Regions from separate parts of the Vibrio sp. 03_296 genome, predicted to be linked through region 2. Evidence: riboswitches for the same ligand, from Rfam matches in the RefSeq annotation. Region 2 holds a riboswitch; the other holds the start of a gene.
What was found. Region 2 has a riboswitch for thiamine pyrophosphate ahead of thiC (phosphomethylpyrimidine synthase ThiC). Riboswitches for the same ligand answer to the same signal wherever they lie in the genome.
Positions count from the first base shown of each region.

Region 1: another riboswitch for thiamine pyrophosphate. It lies ahead of thiD (bifunctional hydroxymethylpyrimidine kinase/phosphomethylpyrimidine kinase); the one in region 2 lies ahead of thiC (phosphomethylpyrimidine synthase ThiC).

Region 1 is NZ_NPKW01000091.1:1,233-7,042, forward strand. Features, by position in the region: gene CIK04_RS11535 (hydrolase) at 172-711, shown strand; gene CIK04_RS11540 (HAD family hydrolase) at 808-1,611, shown strand; gene CIK04_RS11545 (hypothetical protein) at 1,764-2,054, shown strand; gene CIK04_RS11550 (TetR/AcrR family transcriptional regulator) at 2,439-2,882, shown strand; gene CIK04_RS11555 (phosphatase PAP2 family protein) at 3,216-3,965, opposite strand; gene thiD (bifunctional hydroxymethylpyrimidine kinase/phosphomethylpyrimidine kinase) at 4,126-4,965, opposite strand; TPP riboswitch at 5,054-5,152, opposite strand; gene trmY (tRNA (pseudouridine(54)-N(1))-methyltransferase TrmY) at 5,300-5,810, opposite strand, start outside.
Region 2 is NZ_NPKW01000038.1:10,263-16,072, reverse strand. Features, by position in the region: gene CIK04_RS03230 (multicopper oxidase family protein) at 1-1,180, shown strand, start outside; gene crcB (fluoride efflux transporter CrcB) at 1,304-1,684, shown strand; TPP riboswitch at 1,756-1,854, shown strand; gene thiC (phosphomethylpyrimidine synthase ThiC) at 2,001-3,944, shown strand; gene CIK04_RS03215 (thiamine phosphate synthase) at 3,947-5,281, shown strand; gene CIK04_RS03210 (HesA/MoeB/ThiF family protein) at 5,271-5,810, shown strand, end outside.

The DNA.
Region 1 (5,810 bases), on a different contig from region 2:
TACAGCACGTTAGCCGAAGTATGTTACTGCGGAAAAAGCATCAGGAAAAGTAACGCGTGTCTGTTTGTTTGATTTGTGTTCAGCTCTTATTGGCCTTTGGTCGTGATGTAGGCAACTGAAAAGCAAGCTATAGTGAAAGCAAACAGACGGTTTTGATGGATAGAGGTCAGCATGCTAGAGAAAGAGAACACTGGGCTAATCGTAGTGGATGTACAAGGGAAATTGGCGCAGATGGTGGATCAAAGTGAACAGATGATCACCAACATCACTAAGTTGATTGAAGGATCAAAAATGTTGGGTTTACCCATCATTTGGCTGGAGCAAATTCCTGAAAATTTAGGTGCTACGGTTGGGCCTATCGCCAATGCGTTGCAAGGTTATCAACCTTTTCATAAGTCGACTTTTTCTGGATGCGGTACAGCAACTATCAGCAATGCCATCCAGGCGTGCAAAGTCGAGCAGTGGTTACTATGCGGAATTGAAGCGCACATTTGTGTTTATCAAACGGCAGTTGATTTGAAACAAATGGGTTACCAAGTTGAGGTGGTGACAGATTGTGTCTCATCCCGAGACCCGCAAAACAAAGCCTTAGCGTTGAGAAAATTTGAAGCCAATGGCATCGGTTTGTCTGGGTTGGAAATGGCGCTTTTTGAATTAATGCGTGATGGGAAATGTCCAGAGTTTAAGCAGATGCTGCCGCTTTTTAAGTAACATTCTCTATGAGTTCTACCACGCATCAATACTGTACAAACTCGATATTTTCTGGTGACATAACGGCCTTTCTCTTCTGTTTAGAGTCGTAATTAAATGTCGTTGTCAGAAATCAAATTCATTGCTGCCGATATGGATGGCACCCTACTGGATCCATTAGGAAAATTGGCACCAGAGTTTTTCCACATCTATCAAATGTTAGAAGATAAAGGAATTATCTTTGCGGCTGCCTCTGGTCGGCAGTATTACAGTCTACGTGAGACGTTTTCCCCAATCAACGAGCGCATGATGTTTATTGCGGAAAACGGCACACTGGTCATGCATCAAGGAAAAGAGCTCTACAGTTGTGGCTTAGATGGCGCGGATATTAAAGACATTATTCAGTTGGCTCGTACCATTGACGGTGCCCACATTGTGCTATGTGGTAAAGAATCGGCTTATGTTGAAACAAAGCATCCTGAGGCGATTGAAGAAATCAGCAAGTATTACCATCGCTGCCAATATGTCCCTGATCTACTGGATGTTGATGAGGCTTTTATCAAAGTGGCGATTTGTCATTTTGACGGTTCAAAAGAAAAATTACACACATCATTCAGCGAACGTTTTGATGCGACGCATCAGGTGGTGGTGAGCGCCAAGATTTGGTTGGATGTGATGAACGCAGAAGCGTCAAAAGGCGCAGCAATCAGACATTTACAGCAAACGTTGGGTTTTACACGCCAACAAACCATGAGCTTTGGTGATTATTTCAATGACGTAGAAATGCTTGAACAAAGCTACCATTCCTATGCGATGGCTAATGCCCATCCTGAAGTGAAAGCACTCGCCCGTTTTATCGCACCAAGCAATGAAGAATCTGGTGTTTTGCAGGTTATCCGGCAGCAGGTGTTGTCTGATTAAATGCCCAATCAAATGACTCGATATGCGCAATTTTTTACGTTTTTTGCACGACAAATTAACCGGGATCAATATTCCAACCGATTTGGTCTCCAGTGCGAAGAAACTCTCCTAAACTGATGTTGGGATGGTAATCGCACAGTTTGGAGGGCGTCATGATCACTGTACATAGGGATTATCGAGTGAGTATTAAGCCAGAGCGCTATGCACATGTAGAAATCAACCCAGTAGGAAAGCTTGATGTTGAAATAAAAGGTCAGCGTCAACACTATGTGGCTGATTTTGAACAGTTGGCTTTCTCTAGTGACAAACAAGGGGTGGCATTAGTTTGTCAACAAGCACACTCTCCTTGGAAAGTGATGCTTGCTACCGCAGACGCGCAAGAGCTAAAAAGTTTGGTTAAAGAAGCGCAAGAAGAGTACGAAATCTTAATGCGTGATCTCTAATTTTCATTGTTGCGCCTGCTCATACCTGACTTAAAATGTTTTTGACTGAACAAAATCCTTCGTATTGCGCGAAGGATTTTTGCTTTTTGGCTATCCCCAATAGTGTGAGGCATGCTGATATCGAACTTTGCGAAAATAAATAAAAGACAATGTCTTTTATATTTGTTATTGATAAACACTCAAATTGTGGTCTTTTTTATCATCGCGAGTGCCATAAAATGATACTTTTTGATTGATTGTTGCGCTTTTTGAGCCTTGTTGATAATAATAATAACGGATTTATGAGAGGAGAATGTCGCTAAAGTCGGACCACTTTATCGATCAATTTTCTTGAGCAGGTTTTATGAAAGCGTTAGGATTTGCCGCTTTTAGTAGGAGATGACAATGCCAAGAGTCAGCCAAGCTGTGGCCAAAAAAACACACCAAAATATTATAGATGCATCGTTTAAAATACTCCTGCTAGAAGGCTATGAACACTTAACCTATACGCATATTGCTGAGAAAACAGGGGTGAGTCGTTCTTGCGTCAATGGGCATTTCAAGAAAAAAGAAGAATTATTGGATGAGCTTAAACCGAAAGCGGTCGAACACATCATCCAAGCCCTTGAATTTTCATCCCCTGAAGCCTTTTATCTCTCATGGGTTAACGCTGTAAATGAAGATAGAATGTTTCGGAACCTCATCCAGAATGTGGGAGAGATCATTTGTAGTGCTGAAGGACGAATGTCTCTCACCAATCGAATCTCTGGTGATCCTAAAGAAGCGGAAAAAGCGCTTTATATGGCGATCGGCTATGCAGTCGTCCATATTAGCTGTCCTATATGCTGAGCTAATTAGAAAGGTTTCTGGTGGGTTAAAGTTTAACCAAAGGTAAACCAGTGATGTCACAGAAAAGTCAGTAAATAACGGATGATGGGTTTTATTTCTTTCCTTTCCGTATTGTCTCGCTATAATGTGCTCGTCTAAGTGAGTTGGTCCTCACAGACAACACTTTCTATGCTTTGGTTGTAAAACTAGCTTAGCTTAAATAGCTTTTGGTCGCTTGGTTGTCCTACTTTTACCAAACGACCTTCTTTTTACGTTCATTTTGAACACCATTCAGTTTCTTCATCATTATTCACTCTCCCTATCCTTGGGCGGCAAATATGAAACACGGCTGCTTTAAACTGTGCTTTCCCGAATGCGTAAAAACTTCCTGACCGATGTTGGTATCGGTAGAAAATTTGGCAATAGCGCTGTGATCATGGCAATAAACGCAAGTGAGCCAAATAGATCCTCTGGTCGGTGCATACCAATCCATAAGCGGCTATAAGCGACCAAACTCGCCCAAGCAAGGGTCGTGACAAACGCCACATAGCGCTTTTGCATCAGAAAGATACCCCCAAAGAAAGCCACACATAAACTGGCAAATATTGTATGACCCGAGGGGAAGGAATAATCGGTTTCACCTTCCCAATGTTGCAAACGCCATGGACTGATCGTTTCTTCCTGTGTCTTTACTAGTGTTACTTGTTGAGCCGCATCGAGATTGTAGAAGGCTTGTGGTGTATCAACTAAATGTTCTGAAGCCATCCATTCGGTGTAGGGGCGGGGTGACTCTGTGAGTTTCTTTAATCCCGTTTTTCCAGCAAAACTTAAAACCAGCATAAGTGCTAGTACAGCAAATCGACCCACAACAAAATATCGTCCAGAGTGTTTACGTAAAACCAGCAAGCTTAAAGCGACCAGTGTAATAGCAAAGCCTTTACTGCCAGCGGAATCGGTCACTAGGGTAAAAGTGAGACCAAGAAAATCTGGTACAGGAGACCTCAATTCAATACCTGAGGCAAACCAAGTAACTAAAGTCAGCAAAGCTGCGAAACACGAAAGAGCGACTAGTGAGTAACGTTTTGGTGTGAATACTGTTTTCATCGAGAAAGCTTGTGAAGAAAAACCGCCATTATAGGTGAGTGTGCAAGATGAAAGTATCAAGCATCTGTCAATTATTTCGAGATGGGTTCTCAGCTCGGTAGCGCTGTAGGCCATGGGACAGCACTTACTCCCGAGCAAAAGATGACGATGGAGGACTTTTCTAGCGGACGTGCATGTGTCCTGCAAAGAAGTGATTGACGGGGCCATGACCTTGACCAACGGATAGCTCATCGGCATGAGCGATCGCCTGTGATATGTATTGCTTGGCCAAAAAGACAGCCTTGTGTAAGCGATGACCTTGAGCCAAATAAGACGCGATGGCTGAAGATAACGTGCAGCCAGTACCGTGGGTGTTGCGTGTAGAGTGGCGTTTGCTACGGATGAATTCACAAAACTGTGGCGTGATCAAAAGATCGCTACTGTGGGACTCATTATACAAATGCCCGCCTTTTAATAAGATGGCAGGGCAGTTCAGCGCTTTTAAACTTTCGACGCTCGAGATCATCTCATGTTCAGTGTTAGGGATGGGCATTCCGGTGAGCGCCACATATTCAGGGATATTCGGCGTCACGATATCTGCCAGTGGAATCAAGTACTCTTTCAATGCGGCGATCGCATCTGGTTGTAATAACGCCTGGCCGCTGGTGGAGATCATCACGGGGTCGAGTACCACTTTCGCTGGCGAATATTGGCGAATTTTTTCGGCAACCAATCGAATAATATGACGGTCTGCAAGCATACCAATTTTAACCGCTTGAATATTGAGATCGCTGAAAACGGCATCTAGCTGCGCTGCAACAAACTCGGTAGGGATCGGAAATACGGCATTAACGCCCATCGTATTTTGCGCGGTGATGGCAGTGATCACTGAGCTTGCGTAACTGCCCGTGGCTGAAATGGCTTTTATATCGGCTTGTATACCTGCTCCACCCCCACTATCAGAACCGGCAATGGTGAGAACGCATGGAATAAGAGATTGAGTAGTTGAAGTAAGTAGCATCTTGTATCCTAGAACAAGACGTACAGGAACTGTCTATACCAACAATATTACCAACTATATTGGTATACCAACGCATAAAGCAGAAAGCGATATGCGCGTAATAGTTCCCTACGTCAGTATTAACTGAATCAGGTTCAACGGGTCTCGCGTAGCGATCTCAGCCGATAAGGCTCCCCGACTATGTTGGCAAAAATGATATCAGTAATTGAACTCGACGCAAGCGAGTATTCAAGGGAACAAAGACACTTGGAGTGTTATCTACGTCTTGATTGGGATAGAGAACGCCAATGATGAATTTTGAGCAAGAAAAAGGGCTCTAATGAGCCCTTCGCATTTATTCCTGCAGATCCAATTCATTTTGAATCAGAGTGACGCATTGGGAGGCAAACAACATTTTAGGGCCAAGGCTAATGTTTTGCGTTCCGAGACGCTTCAGACTGTTAAAAGTTTTCTTTGGCATCGGAATATGGTCAGTAAGTAAAAAACAAGGATTGGCGGCAAACTTAATGTCGCGAACAAACTCGCCTTTCTTTTCCAACATATATAGCTGATGGTCTTCAGCCAACTGCTGGACCAATCGTTCAAAGCTAATTGTACGAACGGTCACACCTGGTTCGACATTTCTTAATTCTTCTTTGCCCATACCCGTAGAAGCATCAAGCGCACGAACAACAATGTTCAACAAGTTTGCCTCGTGGAAGCCACCCACGTTTGAGACTTCGTTAGAGTGAATGGTAATTGTACGCGAAAAGTCTTTGGTACTCTCTAAAACCAGATGAACGACAACATCTTGTCGATGTGACTGTGCGACAAACATCGTGTTCATTAGAGTATGTGCAAGAATC
Region 2 (5,810 bases):
GATTCGTTGTCGACAAGGGGAAGAAGTGATCATTCACTTCACCAACAAACTCAACGAGCCAACTACAATCCATTGGCATGGTTTGCGCGTACCTATTGAGATGGATGGTGTTCCCTTTTTGAGTCAAAAACCCGTTATGCCAGGGGAGAGCTTTACTTATCGCTTTACTCCACCTGACGCAGGAACATTTTGGTATCACCCGCATATGAACAGCGTTAAGCAGCTAGGTATGGGGCTAGTTGGGTTAATCATTGTTGATGAAGCAGAGCCAGTTTCTTTTGATGAAGACCATGCTCTAATGCTTAAGCATTGGCATCTCAATGAGAAAGGTGAATGGAAATCATTATTGGTCCCACGCTTAAGCGCCCGTATGGGAACTCCCGGTGAGTGGGGAACGGTGAATGGCGTCCATGAACCGACCTATCTGTTGAAAGCGAATGCGATGACGAGGCTGAGAATCGCAAATGTGGACAATACCATCACTTATCCTATCGCTATTGAAGGTGTGGATGCATGGGTTATAGCAATAGATGGAAACCCAATAAAAACCCCTTACAAGCTCTCTGAGCACAAGATTGGGCCTGGAATGAGGGTCGATGTCGGGTTAATGGCTCCAGGTGTTGGAGAGCGTTTCTATGTGCGACAAATGAAAGGGAAGTTTCCGTTTGCTCTTTGTGCATTTGAATCGGTCGAATCGGACCTATCTAACCAGAATACACTGCCAACATTGCCGCTCAATCCAATTGCGCCGTTAGATTTAGAAACGGCTGAACAAATTGATTTTGTCTTTGAGTGGGAAGGGGCTGTTACTCCGATGGATAAATCTGGCCAAGCTCTGCCGACGTTTTGGTTGGTGAATAAACGTGTCTGGGAGGGGATGAGCCAAGATTCAATTCCGGCGCCGTTAGCAACGTTAGAGCGAGGGCGGACTTACATATTTAATCTTAAGAACGTGACGCAATATCATCATCCCATTCATTTGCATGGACACACATTTACTGTATTGGAATTAAATGGCCAGACCCTCGCAGAACCGTTTCATACTGATACTGTTTTGCTAGGCAAGAATGGCAGTGCCAAAGCGGCGTTTGTTGCGGACAACCCTGGTCGTTGGATGTATCACTGCCACGTGATTGAACATATGAAAACCGGATTGATGGGATACATTGAAGTAAAGTGACTCCTGTAACTTTTTAAATCTTGGCGATTTACGGATACGTTATCTAAATGAAATTATTGTTTTTTGTACTCGATCTCTGTGTGGATGTGGCTACAATGTGGCCATTAGATTTGTGAGGTTGCTATGAGTCAATTTGCGATTATGGGTTTCATCGCCTTGGGCGGCGCCTTTGGCGCTTGTTCTCGTTACTTAGTGTCAGAGCTCTGTGTTGTGTTGTTAGGCAGAGGTTTTCCATATGGTACGTTAACCGTAAACGTGGTCGGTTCCTTTATTATGGGGCTTTTGATTGCCGCGTTTGAAAGTGAGTTGCTGGCAACTGAGCCATGGCGACAAATAATCGGTTTGGGCTTTTTGGGGGCACTAACAACCTTCTCAACATTTTCGATGGATAACGTATTGCTGATGCAGCAAGGCGCATTTTTCAAAATGGGCTTAAACGTTGTGTTAAACGTGACTTTGAGTATTACTGCTGCTTGGGTAGGTTTCCAATTACTCAAATCGTGAAGCTATGAGCGAAATTGAGTTAAATTTTAAACAGGTCGGCTTGGTTTAACCAAGCCGATTTCATATAATCGCTTCACTTGTCGGAGTGCCTTAGGGCTGAGACCGTTTATTCGGGATCCGTTGAACCTGATCAGGTTAGAACCTGCGAAGGGAACAAGAGAAGATACTTGTACCAGTGCAAACTGGTGTCTTATCAAAGCTTGAATCCACAAATTGAATCTCTAAATTGTGTGTTCAACGCCTCTTGTCACAACTTTCCGCCAAGCATTTTTATCCAAAACCTTTTTATCCAGCATAACAAGAAAGGAAAAATGCTATGTCGAATCGCAAACAAGCGAGACTGGAAGCTAAACAATTCATCGATACACTCTCTGTGCAGCCGTATCCCAACTCCACCAAAGTGTATGTCGAGGGCTCTCGCTCAGACATTAGAGTGCCAATGCGCGAAATCTCCTTGGCTGACAGCCTAGTTGGCGGGACCAAAGAGGCGCCAATCTTTCAGCCAAATGAAGCGGTAAGAGTGTATGACACCTCGGGGGTCTACACGGACCCGACTCATCAAATCGACCTCTATAATGGCCTTCCTAAGTTAAGAGAAGAGTGGATTACAGAGCGTGCTGATACCGAAGTCCTTGATGATGTCAGCTCGATCTACACTAAAGAGCGCTTAGAAGATGAAACGCTGGATGAGTTGAGATATGGCAATCTGCCTCGCATTCGTCGTGCCAAAGCTGGGCATTGTGTCACTCAGTTGCATTATGCACGTAAGGGTATCATTACCCCAGAGATGGAATACATCGCTTTGCGCGAGAATATGGGACGCGCCAAATATCGAGATGAAGTTTTGACTCAGCAGCACGCAGGGCAAAATTTTGGTGCGAATCTACCTAAGGAAATTACCCCTGAGTTTGTGCGTCGTGAAGTAGCAGAAGGTCGCGCGATCATTCCTTCCAACATCAATCACCCAGAATCCGAACCGATGATCATCGGCCGCAACTTCCTTGTGAAAGTTAACGCTAACATTGGTAACTCATCGGTGACTTCGTCGATTGAAGAAGAAGTGGAGAAGTTGGTATGGGCGACTCGTTGGGGCGGTGATACGGTGATGGATTTGTCGACCGGGAGAAACATTCACGAAACTCGGGAATGGATTCTACGCAACAGCCCAGTTCCGATTGGAACCGTGCCTATGTATCAAGCACTAGAGAAGGTCAATGGCGTTGCTGAGAACCTTACGTGGGAAGTGATGCGTGATACGCTGATCGAGCAGGCTGAGCAGGGTGTGGATTACTTTACGATTCACGCGGGTTTGCTGCTGCGCTATATCCCAATGACGGCGAAACGCGTGACAGGCATTGTATCGCGTGGCGGCTCGATCATCGCTAAGTGGTGTTTAGCACATCATCAAGAGAGTTTCCTCTATACCCATTTCCGCGAGATCTGTGAGATTTGTGCGAAGTACGACGTGGCGCTCTCATTAGGCGATGGTTTGCGTCCTGGCTCGATTGCCGATGCCAATGATGAAGCGCAGTTTGCGGAGCTCAGAACGTTAGGGGAGCTAACCAAAATCGCGTGGGAATACGATGTCCAAGTGATTATCGAAGGTCCTGGGCATGTACCGATGCACATGATTAAAGAGAACATGGATGAGCAGCTCAAGCATTGTCATGAGGCACCATTCTATACCTTAGGTCCACTGACCACCGACATTGCCCCTGGCTATGACCACATTACTTCTGGGATTGGTGCGGCCATGATTGGTTGGTATGGCTGTGCCATGCTTTGCTACGTAACGCCAAAGGAGCACTTAGGTCTACCCAATAAAGAAGATGTGAAAACCGGCTTGATAACCTACAAACTGGCTGCGCACGCGGCGGATTTGGCCAAAGGGCACCCGGGCGCGCAAGTTCGTGACAACGCATTGTCTAAAGCTCGTTTTGAATTCCGTTGGCAGGATCAATTTAATCTCTCGCTCGACCCCGATACGGCACGTGCATTCCACGATGAAACCCTGCCACAAGAGTCGGGCAAGGTTGCGCATTTCTGTTCGATGTGTGGCCCCAAATTCTGCTCGATGAAGATTTCGCAAGAAGTTCGTGAGTATGCTAAAGGGCAACAGGCTGAGGAAGGACAGGCGATAGCAGTTAAGCTGTTGGATGACCCATTGGAAGGGATGAAACAAAAGTCCGCGGAATTCAAAGCGTCGGGTTCGGAGTTGTACCACCCCGCAGTGAGTCATGAAGAAGTGGCCGAGGGTTAACAATGAGACTGCTGATTCCTTCTGCCATTATTGAGCTGACGGGAGAAATTCAGCAGTGTTTGCTCTTGGCAAAGCAGCAAGGCTTTGCCATTGACCATATAGAGTTGGGCGTTAGCCCAACTCGTACACTGCAACTGATTTCTTCAGCCAAAACGGTCGTATTCGAAACGGATCTTATCCATAACGACAGTCGTCATCTCGGCGCGTATGACTTTGCGCTTCATTATCATCATTCGCTTGCTCTCACAGACGTATCCACCTATTTGGGTTCAGGTCGCAATGCCAAGACTCTGTTGATCAATTTGCGAGGGGAGCAAGGTGAAGTGTTCGATGTCTGGCGACATCCTTTAGCCGATGAAACTCGCGCACTACGATATTCATTACTCCCAAACTATCCGCAGAACAATAGTGTGGAGTCGAACTATCGACATTTGGCGTGGGTGGTCACGCTCAGCGCACTTGATTTTCCAATCGAAGATTGCCTGACTTTGGCACGTGCGATGTTGAATGTTTCACGTGAAACATGGGTGTCGGATTTTGCTTTGTTTCCTACTCCAGTGTTGCGCCTGGATGAGCTCGGTATCTTACCAAGCCACAGTATTGAAGCGTTAACAAAAGCGTTTCCGCGGATTAGCGCTCAACAGTTAGGGCTCTATCCCGTGGTTGACGATGTCAGTTGGATCGAGAAGTTATTGCCTTTAGGAATTAAAACGGTCCAATTGCGGATTAAAGATCCAAACCAAACCGATTTAGAGCAACAGATTGTGCGTGCGATACAGCTAGGCCGACATTATGGTGCACAAGTCTATATCAACGACTACTGGCAGCTAGCGATTCAGCATCAAGCCTATGGTGTGCATCTAGGGCAGGAAGATTTGCAAGTGGCCGATTTAGCCGCCTTGGCGAATGCAGGTATTGCACTAGGGTTATCTACGCATGGCTATTATGAGCTGTTACGTATTGTTCAACTTCAGCCCAGTTATATTGCGTTAGGGCACATTTTTCCTACCACCACCAAACAGATGCCTTCATTGCCGCAAGGGCTGGTGAGGCTAAAACTCTATCAGCAACTGATTGATACCATGCCTTATGATGATTCCATCACCGGCGTTCCCACGGTCGCCATTGGTGGTATTGATCAAACCAATGCGGCGACGGTATGGCGATGTGGAGTCTCTTCACTAGCCGTGGTGCGAGCGATCACTTTGGCGAAAGACGTGAAGGCAGCAATAGACCACTTCAAGCAAGTCATGGTCTCTAATGCAGCGCTTGCGCGTTTCGACTCAGTATCCACACAGTGTCTTGAGCCAACAAGCGAGGCCAATCATGTTGAATGATCGGCACTTTACTCGTTATCAAAGACAAATTGCATTAACGGAAATCGGTGAGTCGGGTCAGGCTAACTTACTTCAAGCACATGTATTGATCATTGGTTGCGGTGGTCTGGGTAACGCAGCGGCGCTCCATTTGGCTGCGGCGGGCGTCGGTCATTTGGTGTTGGTTGATGATGATGTGGTCGAAGAGAGTAATTTGCAGCGTCAAATTGCCTTTCGTCAGCAACATCTCGCCAGTCTCAAAGTGGATGCACTGGGAGAGCAGTTGAAGCAACTCAATGCAGAATTACGTGTTCGCACCATTGATAAGCGTTTGAATGAGCAGCGTCTCAACTTGGAAGTGATGTTGGCGGACATCGTGCTCGATTGTACGGACAACTTTCCATCGCGCCAGTTGATCAACCAAGCCTGCCTGAATCAACGCACGCCTTTGGTGTCTGCCTCGGCAATTGGTTGGAAAGGGCAATTTATCGCGTTTGATTTTGGCTCACGCCACTCAATCCAAACGAAACAAGATGCCTCGTCGACAACG